2 regions of the Flagellimonas marinaquae genome follow, and region 1 is predicted to be linked to the other one. Evidence: riboswitches for the same ligand, from Rfam matches in the RefSeq annotation. Region 1 holds a riboswitch; the other holds the start of a gene.
The links. Region 1 has a riboswitch for cobalamin ahead of MJO53_RS08825 (acyl-CoA thioesterase). Riboswitches for the same ligand answer to the same signal wherever they lie in the genome.
Positions count from the first base shown of each region.

Region 2: another riboswitch for cobalamin. It lies ahead of MJO53_RS01735 (TonB-dependent receptor plug domain-containing protein); the one in region 1 lies ahead of MJO53_RS08825 (acyl-CoA thioesterase).

Region 1 is NZ_CP092415.1:1,950,867-1,955,182, reverse strand. It holds gene MJO53_RS08835 (ribonucleoside-diphosphate reductase subunit alpha) at 1-47, opposite strand, end outside; gene MJO53_RS08830 (ribonucleotide-diphosphate reductase subunit beta) at 51-1,325, opposite strand; cobalamin riboswitch at 1,751-1,956, shown strand; gene MJO53_RS08825 (acyl-CoA thioesterase) at 2,117-2,500, shown strand; gene MJO53_RS08820 (PAS domain-containing protein) at 2,520-3,011, shown strand; gene MJO53_RS08815 (hypothetical protein) at 3,079-3,450, shown strand; gene MJO53_RS08810 (MbnP family protein) at 3,608-4,316, shown strand, end outside.
Region 2 is NZ_CP092415.1:376,650-380,965, forward strand. It holds gene MJO53_RS01730 (S41 family peptidase) at 1-342, shown strand, start outside; gene MJO53_RS01735 (TonB-dependent receptor plug domain-containing protein) at 376-2,238, opposite strand; cobalamin riboswitch at 2,307-2,530, opposite strand; gene MJO53_RS01740 (ABC transporter substrate-binding protein) at 2,586-3,737, shown strand; gene MJO53_RS01745 (FecCD family ABC transporter permease) at 3,738-4,316, shown strand, end outside.

The DNA.
Region 1 (4,316 bases):
TCTTGTTTTTGGTCTGTGGTCGGGGTTAGTTGTGTTCTCTTCTCCATAATTTAAAAAAGGTCGTCGCTTGTTATACTTTGTGTTCTTTTGCTATAGTTAATGGATCTTTTTACAAAAAAGTCTCCGTGTTTTGTTCCAATGATCTCGTCATCGAACCATTCGGTCTGCTCCAATAATTTTTGATCGACATCAAATATTTTAGAAATCCCGATACTCTCCAATGAGTTGTTGAATCTGTTCTTGATAAACTCGTTTACCAAGTTTTTGGGCAAGAAATCCAATTCACCAGCTTCAAATATCCAATCCACTATTTTACTTTCCGATTCAAATGCCTTCTCACAGATATCTTGGATCATTTCCTTGTATGCATCATCGAACCATTCCGGGTGTTCTTTTTTGATGATATTGATTACATCGATACCAAAATCACCATGGATCTGCTCTTCTTTGGAAGTCGCCTCCACAACGTTCGAAATTCCCTTCAGTACATTTTTATGTTTGTTGAACGCCATAATGATCAGGAACTGGGAGAAAAGGGAAACATGTTCGATAAAAAGGGAAAATAGCAAAATGGACTCGGCATACTCCTTATTGTTTTCGCTTTTTGCATTTTTAAGTGCCGTCTCCAAATACTGCACTCTTTTCATGATCACCGGTTTCTTCTTCAGGTTTTCAAACTCTTGGTTCAGTCCCAAAATTTCCAGTAGGTGCGAGTAAGCATCGTGGTGGCGCACCTCGCTCTCCGCAAATGTGGCTCCCACCGAACCTATTTCTGGTTTTGGCATACGATGGTATATGTCGCCCCAAAATGTTTTTACGGCCACCTCGATCTGGGAAATGGCCAACATGGTATTTTTAATGGCACTTCGTTCCACTTCGGTCAATCCGGATTTAAAATCTTGGATATCGCTGGTAAAGTTAAACTCAGTATGTATCCAATACGAGTGTCTGATCGCGGGAACGTATTCGTATAATTGTGGGTATTCGTAAGGTTTAAGGTTTATTCGTTTTTCAAAAATATCGGACTCCCGCATTTGGGCCCTTTTGTTCCTATAAATAATGTACGCTTTTGCCACATCGTGGAACTCACTGTCCATAAGTTGGTTCTCTACAACATCTTGCACTTCTTCAACAGTGGGCACATAATGTTGGTCTTGGCTCTTTCGTTCCAACAACTCTTTATTTACGTTGCTGGCAATGGTCTGCGCATCGGTGATCTGGCCATGCTCCACAGCTGTCATGGCTTTCAAGATTGCATTCGTAATCTTGTGTAAATCAAATTCTTGCGTACTAAAATCCCTCTTAGTTATATGAGTTATCTGCATGAAGAAAACGGTTTGGAGTTGAAAAAATAGCTTGACTGTAAAATTCATATTTTCTTCACTTCGATTTGAAGTTTCGTCGATCAGGTTCTTAACACTGTTATCAACATTCGAAATTTTTGACAGTCAAAATCCATGGGAACAAACGTAGGATAAGGGCTGAGAAAAATCCACATTGGAACCGACTGCCAAGAAATACTTTTTCACAGTTTTTTAACAATTACAAACATATAATCCCAAACACCCTTATTACATAAGGCTTTAAGCAGATTTCAATCAAAAAAAAGATCATTTGTCCAATTCCGCCCAAGCACCAACCCCAAAAGATCTGTTCATTAAATTTTACCGCATAAAATTCGGACAGAAATAATTTCAAGGTAAATTCAAATTTCGATACATTTACCACCAAATAAGTTCTTTACTTAATTTCTTTATCATAACGATAGGGTTTCCGACACATATCGGAATTAAAAGGGAATCGTGTGTAAATCACGAGCTGACGCGCAACTGTAAGTTCGATTCCGTTTTTGGAATAGTATGTTTTTGCAAAAAACCATTGTCTTTCCCAAAAAAAGATGAGAAGGTGGCAAAAATCGAACAAGCCAGGATACCTGCCCATTTCGTTCCTACTTTGTAGGATTTTGACGATGCCTTCGCGTAAAGGGCAAGTCGAACGTTTGAACTTTCACCGGCTTATCCGGCAAAACTCCACACACGTTCCACTTGTTTAAGGCATTGCGAAGTTGAGCTAAGGAGCTTTTATCTAATTGTTCAATTTTATAAAAGCTTTTGCCATGGAAATCAGCGAACGCATAAAGCGATCAAAAACAAACATTTTTAAAGCGGTATTCCCCAATACCGTAAACCACTACGACACCTTGTTTGGCGGAACCGCACTTAGCCTAATGGACGAGGTTGCCTTTATTACTGCAACACGGTTCAGCAGAAAACGAATGGTGACCGTAAGTACAGATCGTATAGATTTTGACCACCCAATTCCTGCAGGTACCATTATTGAACTGATAGGCGAAGTAATAAAGGTGGGCAACAAAAGTTTAAAAGTGCAAGTGGACATTTATTTGGAAGAAATGTATTCCAGCCAAAGGGAAAAGGCCATCTGCGGCCAGTTCACCTTTGTTGCCTTGAACCAGGACAAAACACCAATTTCAGTGGTTTAATTTAACGTAGAACAAAACAATGACGAAAGACAACAAACTCCAGGCATCCCCATTACTAAGCTTTGATTTTTATTTGGAAAGCTATCACAGGTTACTGGGCAACCTAAAAAAAGAAGCAGACCTAAAGAAAATCACCTACCTGCTTGGTGAGGAAATATCGCAAGAGAATCAGAGTCTTATAAAAAAGGAAAACTACGACGCCCTGGTCGTTACCGACCCGGACCATTCCATTCTTTGGGTGAATGATGGTTTTATAGAAATGACAGGGTATCGAAAAAATTACGCGCTACAAAAAAAACCGAGCTTTTTACAAGGAAAAGAAACATCAAAAACCATCAAAAAAGAAATTAGGGAACAGTTAAACGCGCATCACAGTTTTGATGGCGCGGTGATTAACTATCGCAAAAATGGCGAACCTTATCTATGTCACATCAAAATATTGCCACATTATAGCCCCCAAAAAAAACTATCCTGTTTCATAGCTTTGGAAAAAGAACTAAAAGCTGCTTAAAACAGGCAGCTTTTTTTACATCTATCAATTAAGTGGATTATATTTGTACAGGTTCAAAAAATTTTTCTTGAAACAGCGGAGTCTTCCCATATTGTTCACACTTTTGTATGTAATGGCCATGTTAAGGCCCGTACTTCCTGTTTTTGAATATGTGGTCAACCAAGACTACATTGCCGAGTATTTGTGCGTGAACAAGGACAAACCAATGCTCAACTGTAACGGTAAGTGCTATCTGTCCAAAATGCTGCAAGAAGAACAAGACGAAAAAAAGCAAAATCTACCCTCTATTAACATGAAAGAGTATCCCATCGGCTTTGTGGATATTCTTTTTTGTGATTTTACTCCGCAAACTTTGGAAAACGACCAACTACCTGAATTTACCTCTAGCAAACCGCGCCAATTTACAGCTTCAGTTTTTCGCCCGCCCATCATCTGTTAACACCGACCTTTTTTATAGCTGTGCTATTTCCCTAAAGGGAAAAAAGCAACTGTGCCTATACTTTTAAGTACTGCGCCTTTGGCACATGTATATAACATTTTTAATCCGGGGGGCTTTTAAGCAGAGGCTTCCCAACTCATAACTATTTGTATTACAGATGAAATCAATTTATAAATTATCTACCGCTTTATTCTTATCCATTTTATTGGCATCATGCAGCAGCGATGACGATTCTACGCAACTAACAGGTACCGGAATGGTAAAAATTGAATTTGACAACAGCGTATCCGGGGACGACCTTATTCTAGGGTCTTCCTACACCAATTCCCAGAATGAGACCTTGACCATAGAACGCCTGAACTACATTGTCGGAAATTTTAGGCTGACCGATGAAGATGGTAACATATTCACCTATCCTAAGGATACGGGCTTTTTTATAACAAGCGAAGAAACCGGAAAAACAGAAGTAGTTCTTTACGATGTTCCTACCGGCAAGTACACTTCAATAACGTTTGGAATTGGTGTGGACCAAGAAAAGTATCTCTTGGGAGCCGAAGGACAGGGAGACCTCCTTACCCAAGCTGAAAACAATAACATGATGTGGTCCTGGCAAGCTGGCTACAAGTTCCTGAATTTTGAGGGAACGTTTACCTCGGCCACGGTTACCGATGACACCAATTTTAAAATTCATATGGGAAGTCACGGTTCCAGCTTGGACAATTACAAAGAAACCACGCTAAGCCTTGGAACAGATGCCTTGGTCAGTGATGATATGACCCCGATAATCCATATTGTGGCCAATGCCGGCAATATACTGGATGGACAACATAAAATATCGCTTACCGAACAAGCGGTAATTATGGTCA
Region 2 (4,316 bases), 1.6 Mb from region 1:
AACTCTTTTATTTATAATAGTGACCGTGAGGGCAATATCAATGCTGAAAATTCTTGGGGATTACAACCTTTGGTTGGAAGGAACGAGAATGCCGATGGGTTTTATGATTACACCAATGGTTTGGCGCCAGACATTGCCCTAGAAGAAGATTTAACCAATTTTGGAGTCTTAGGCGATGTAAACGAGCCTCTCCTGGCCCGTGCTCTACAAGAAATTACAGGTAGCTCTGCCAAAATAGACTTTACGGTGGAAATGCCCGCAGAATCTTTTACGTCATCTAGATTGGAAACTCCTATAAAGGACAATATGTATTTGGAAAAACCACTACAGTTAAACAACTAATAAAAAAGCGGCCGATCGGCCGCTTTTCTTTTTTTAAAGGTTCAGGCTGAGGCCGACCCTAAAGTTTCGTCCTCTGGTGGTGAACCCAAGCAACTCCCTATAATCCTCGTTCAACAAATTATCCGCGTTGACAAAAACATTTAATTTGTTTTTGATCAACTCATGCTGAACAGAAAGATTCAATATTGAAAACGGGTCAAGGGCTACATCGGTAAAAGTAGAAAAATCAGTATCAAAGCGCTCACCGGTATAGGCATAGCTCAAAGATGCATTGGTACTTTCACAAAACTGATACCATACAGAAACATTGGCCTTGTGCTTGGGAATACGTATGGCATTGTCGCCTTTCCGTTCCGTAAAGGTATAATTGGCATTTACACTAAAATTGCTCAAAGGCAACCAAGTTGCTTCCACTTCCACCCCGTTGGCATCAATCTCATCGGCAACATTTATCGTTGTAAAGTTAGCATCGTAACCAATGGCATTTGTTTCGTTTCTATCAAAATAAACCGTACTGATTCTTAATGTATTGTTCAATTTAAACTCCACGCCCGCCTCAATAGTGGTATTTTCTTCTGGCTCCAAGTCTGGGTTTCCACCAAAAGCACCGAACAACTGGGTCAAGTTCGGTGTAATATAAGAGGTTGCATACGATCCCATCAATTTTATATACCCTTTATTCGTATCAAATACATAAGATGGGTTCAGGTTGTACACAAAATGGTTTCCATATTCGGAGTGATTGTTCAAGCGGGCACCTGCATTCAAATTCAATCCAAAATCCGAAACATAGACCACATTGGCATAAGGATCTACAATGGTAAAATCAACCTCCTCCGCAAAAATAGCCTCGTCCTTAATATAGTTTACTCCAAGTATCGTATGGAACTGCTCTCCAAAAACATATTTATGGTACACATCCAATACCCAATTGTTGCCTTCGGTAGTGCTTTCACCAAAAGTATCGTTGGCCATGGACTCGTAATCTGTATAGGCCGCATTTAAGTGAACCGATCCTTTGCCATACTCAAATTCAGAGGAAACCCCAACCCTTTGCTGCTCGTTCTCCCCTACATTTGGAGCTTCGGCCAAAGAAGCATCATATTCATTCCTAAATTTGGTTTGATTGCCATATAGCTGAACGCCGAACCTTTCCGTAAATTGATAGCCAAACCTTACATTGGTGCTGTAATTTGAAAAAACATCCTCTTCATTTTCAGGTGTCACAGCAGCAGACAATCCACTTTTGTACCGATTGGAAAAATCCACCCCATAATTGAACTTGCCCAATGTGCCATTTACATTTGCGGAATTTTGAATGCTACCTATATTATAATTCTGGTCCTCCGCAGTTTGATTGGTCCCAACACTGGTTTCAAAATTACCGGCTATCTTCTTTTTGGAACTCTTTTTTGTTGTAATGTTGATCACCGCAGTAACTGCATTGGTTCCGTAAAGTGTGCTGGCCGCTCCTTTAATGATCTCAATGGACTCAATTGTACTGGGAGACAGCAGACGTAGATCATATTCGGCAGAAAATGTGGATGGGTCGGCCACACGAACGCCATCGATAATGATCAAGACCTGTCTGCCACGGCCACCCCGGGCGTAAACCCCTAGCACATCGCCATCCCTGCCCCGGCTACCGGCAATTTCGATACCACTTTTTGTGTTGATGATCTCGGCAACCGTTCTGCCCTGGTTTCGCTGCATTTCCTCAGCTGTGATCTTGATTACCGTTTTTCCTGAGTTTTCACGCTTCAATTCAAATTTTGAGTCGCTAACAACAACCTCGTCCAGTTGTTGAACTTTAAGTGAATCTTGCTGTATCTGTTGTGCAAAGACCCCCTGTCCCGCTAATAAAGCGGTAATTAACCATAAATGATTTTTTTTCATTTCGTTTAATTGAATAAACGGGAGAATAGTATGTGTTGCATACGTAAACCTTTATCCCGAAAGTTTAACAATGTTTGTTTGAATGTGGCAGGTCTCCTGGCTTGTGTTTTGCCTCCTACCTTCCCGCCCATTGGGCAGTGGTTTTAGAAGATGAGACAAACGCCCAATACTTACTTTTAAAAAACAGTAATTCTTGGGCACAACTTACAGTTGCGGGAACAGCTCCGGATTTGCACCGGATTCCCTTTTAATCCCACGGAAAACCGTGAGAACCAAAATTCGAGGCCAAAGCTAATCAATCTGTTTAATCTTTTTCCTCAAAAATTAAATAATCTTACTTTTGGGCCATGGCAAAACAACAATGGTCAATTCTAGTTTTAGGATTTCTTTTGATGACTTCGGTAGGTTGCAAACAGGAAAAAAAACAGCAACCTTCCCAAAATCAAGAATTAGATTCCAAAGTAAAATATGCAACCGGATTTAAAGTAACCAAAGAGACCGATCTTACAATAATAGAGGTCACCGGGGCTTGGCCCGGGGCAAAAAGTTTTAAATATGCGTTGGTCCCCAAGGAAAAATTACCGTCCATTACTCTACCAAAAGATGCATACGATGCCATTATCGCCACCCCAGTAGAAAAGGTGGTGCTCACTTCCACTACCCACATAGAACCCTTACAAAAACTAGGGGCATTAAATACCGTAATCGGCTTTCCAAATACGGACTACATTTCAACACCCGAGGCCAGAGAGCGAATTTCGGCAGGGCACATAAAGGATTTGGGAATGAATGATGTTCTCAACACAGAAATGGTATTGGCCCTAGACCCCGAACTTATTTTTGGATTTAGCATTAATGAGGAGAACAAGGCCTACGATATTTTAAAACAGGCAGGAATTCCAGTAGCCTACAATGGTGATTGGGTGGAGCATACCCCGCTCGGTAAAGCCGAATGGATCAAGTTTTTTGCTCCATTTTTCAATAAGGAAGCCCTGGGCGATAGTATTTTCACAGAAGTAGAATCATCTTACAAACAAGCAAAAGAGATTGCAAAAAAAGCAAAATCCAAACCTACCGTGCTAACCGGGGGACTTTACAAGGATGTGTGGTATGTGGCTGGGGGCCAAAGTTGGATGGCCCGCTTTATAAAAGATGCAAATGCCGATTATGCGTGGGCTTCCACACCCGAGACCGGAAGCATTGGGCTAAGTCTCGAATCGGTTTTGGAAAAAGCCCAAGATGCCGAATTTTGGTTTAACCCATCAGCACAAACCACTTACGAACAAATAAAAGCCGCAAATACACATTACGGCCGGTTTTCTGCTTTTACGAACCAAAAAGTATATTCCAATGCCATTGAAAAAGGCGAAACCGGTGGACTTATTTTTTACGAATCGGCACCTCACCGACCCGATGTGGTCTTAAAGGATTTTATTAAGATATTGCATCCGGAACTATTACCGGAACACCAGCTGCAATTTATCAAACCCATAAAATAAATGCCATTCACAAGAACATATCGCATTTCCTTTTTGCTATTGTTGGTTGCATTATTATGTTCTTCGTTGTTGAATATTAGTTCAGGATCGGTTTCCATCCCCTTTGCCGACGTGCTATCTATTTTGCTTGGAAAATTGCCAAAGACAGACTCTTGGGAATATATTATATGGAACTATCGGATTCCAAAAGCATTTACCTCCATATTGGTTGGCGCAGGATTATCCTTGAGCGGTCTTTTAATGCAAACATTGTTTAGAAATCCATTGGCCGGACCTTTTGTTTTGGGAATAAGTTCCGGGGCCAGTTTGGGTGCCGCACTACTGTTAATGGGCTCAACATTTTTAACCGGTTTTGCTACCTTTTCTTTTTTGAGCGATGTTTCCCTCGCCATCGCGGCCAGCATTGGAAGCTTTTTGGTTCTCTTTGTTGTTATGCTTGTCGCACAACGGGTAAAGGACACCATGGCTTTACTGATCATCGGTTTGATGTTCGGTAGTATTACCTCGGCCATAGTCAGTGTGCTCGCTTATTTTTCGAGCGCAGAAAATTTACAACGCTTTATTTTTTGGTCGTTCGGA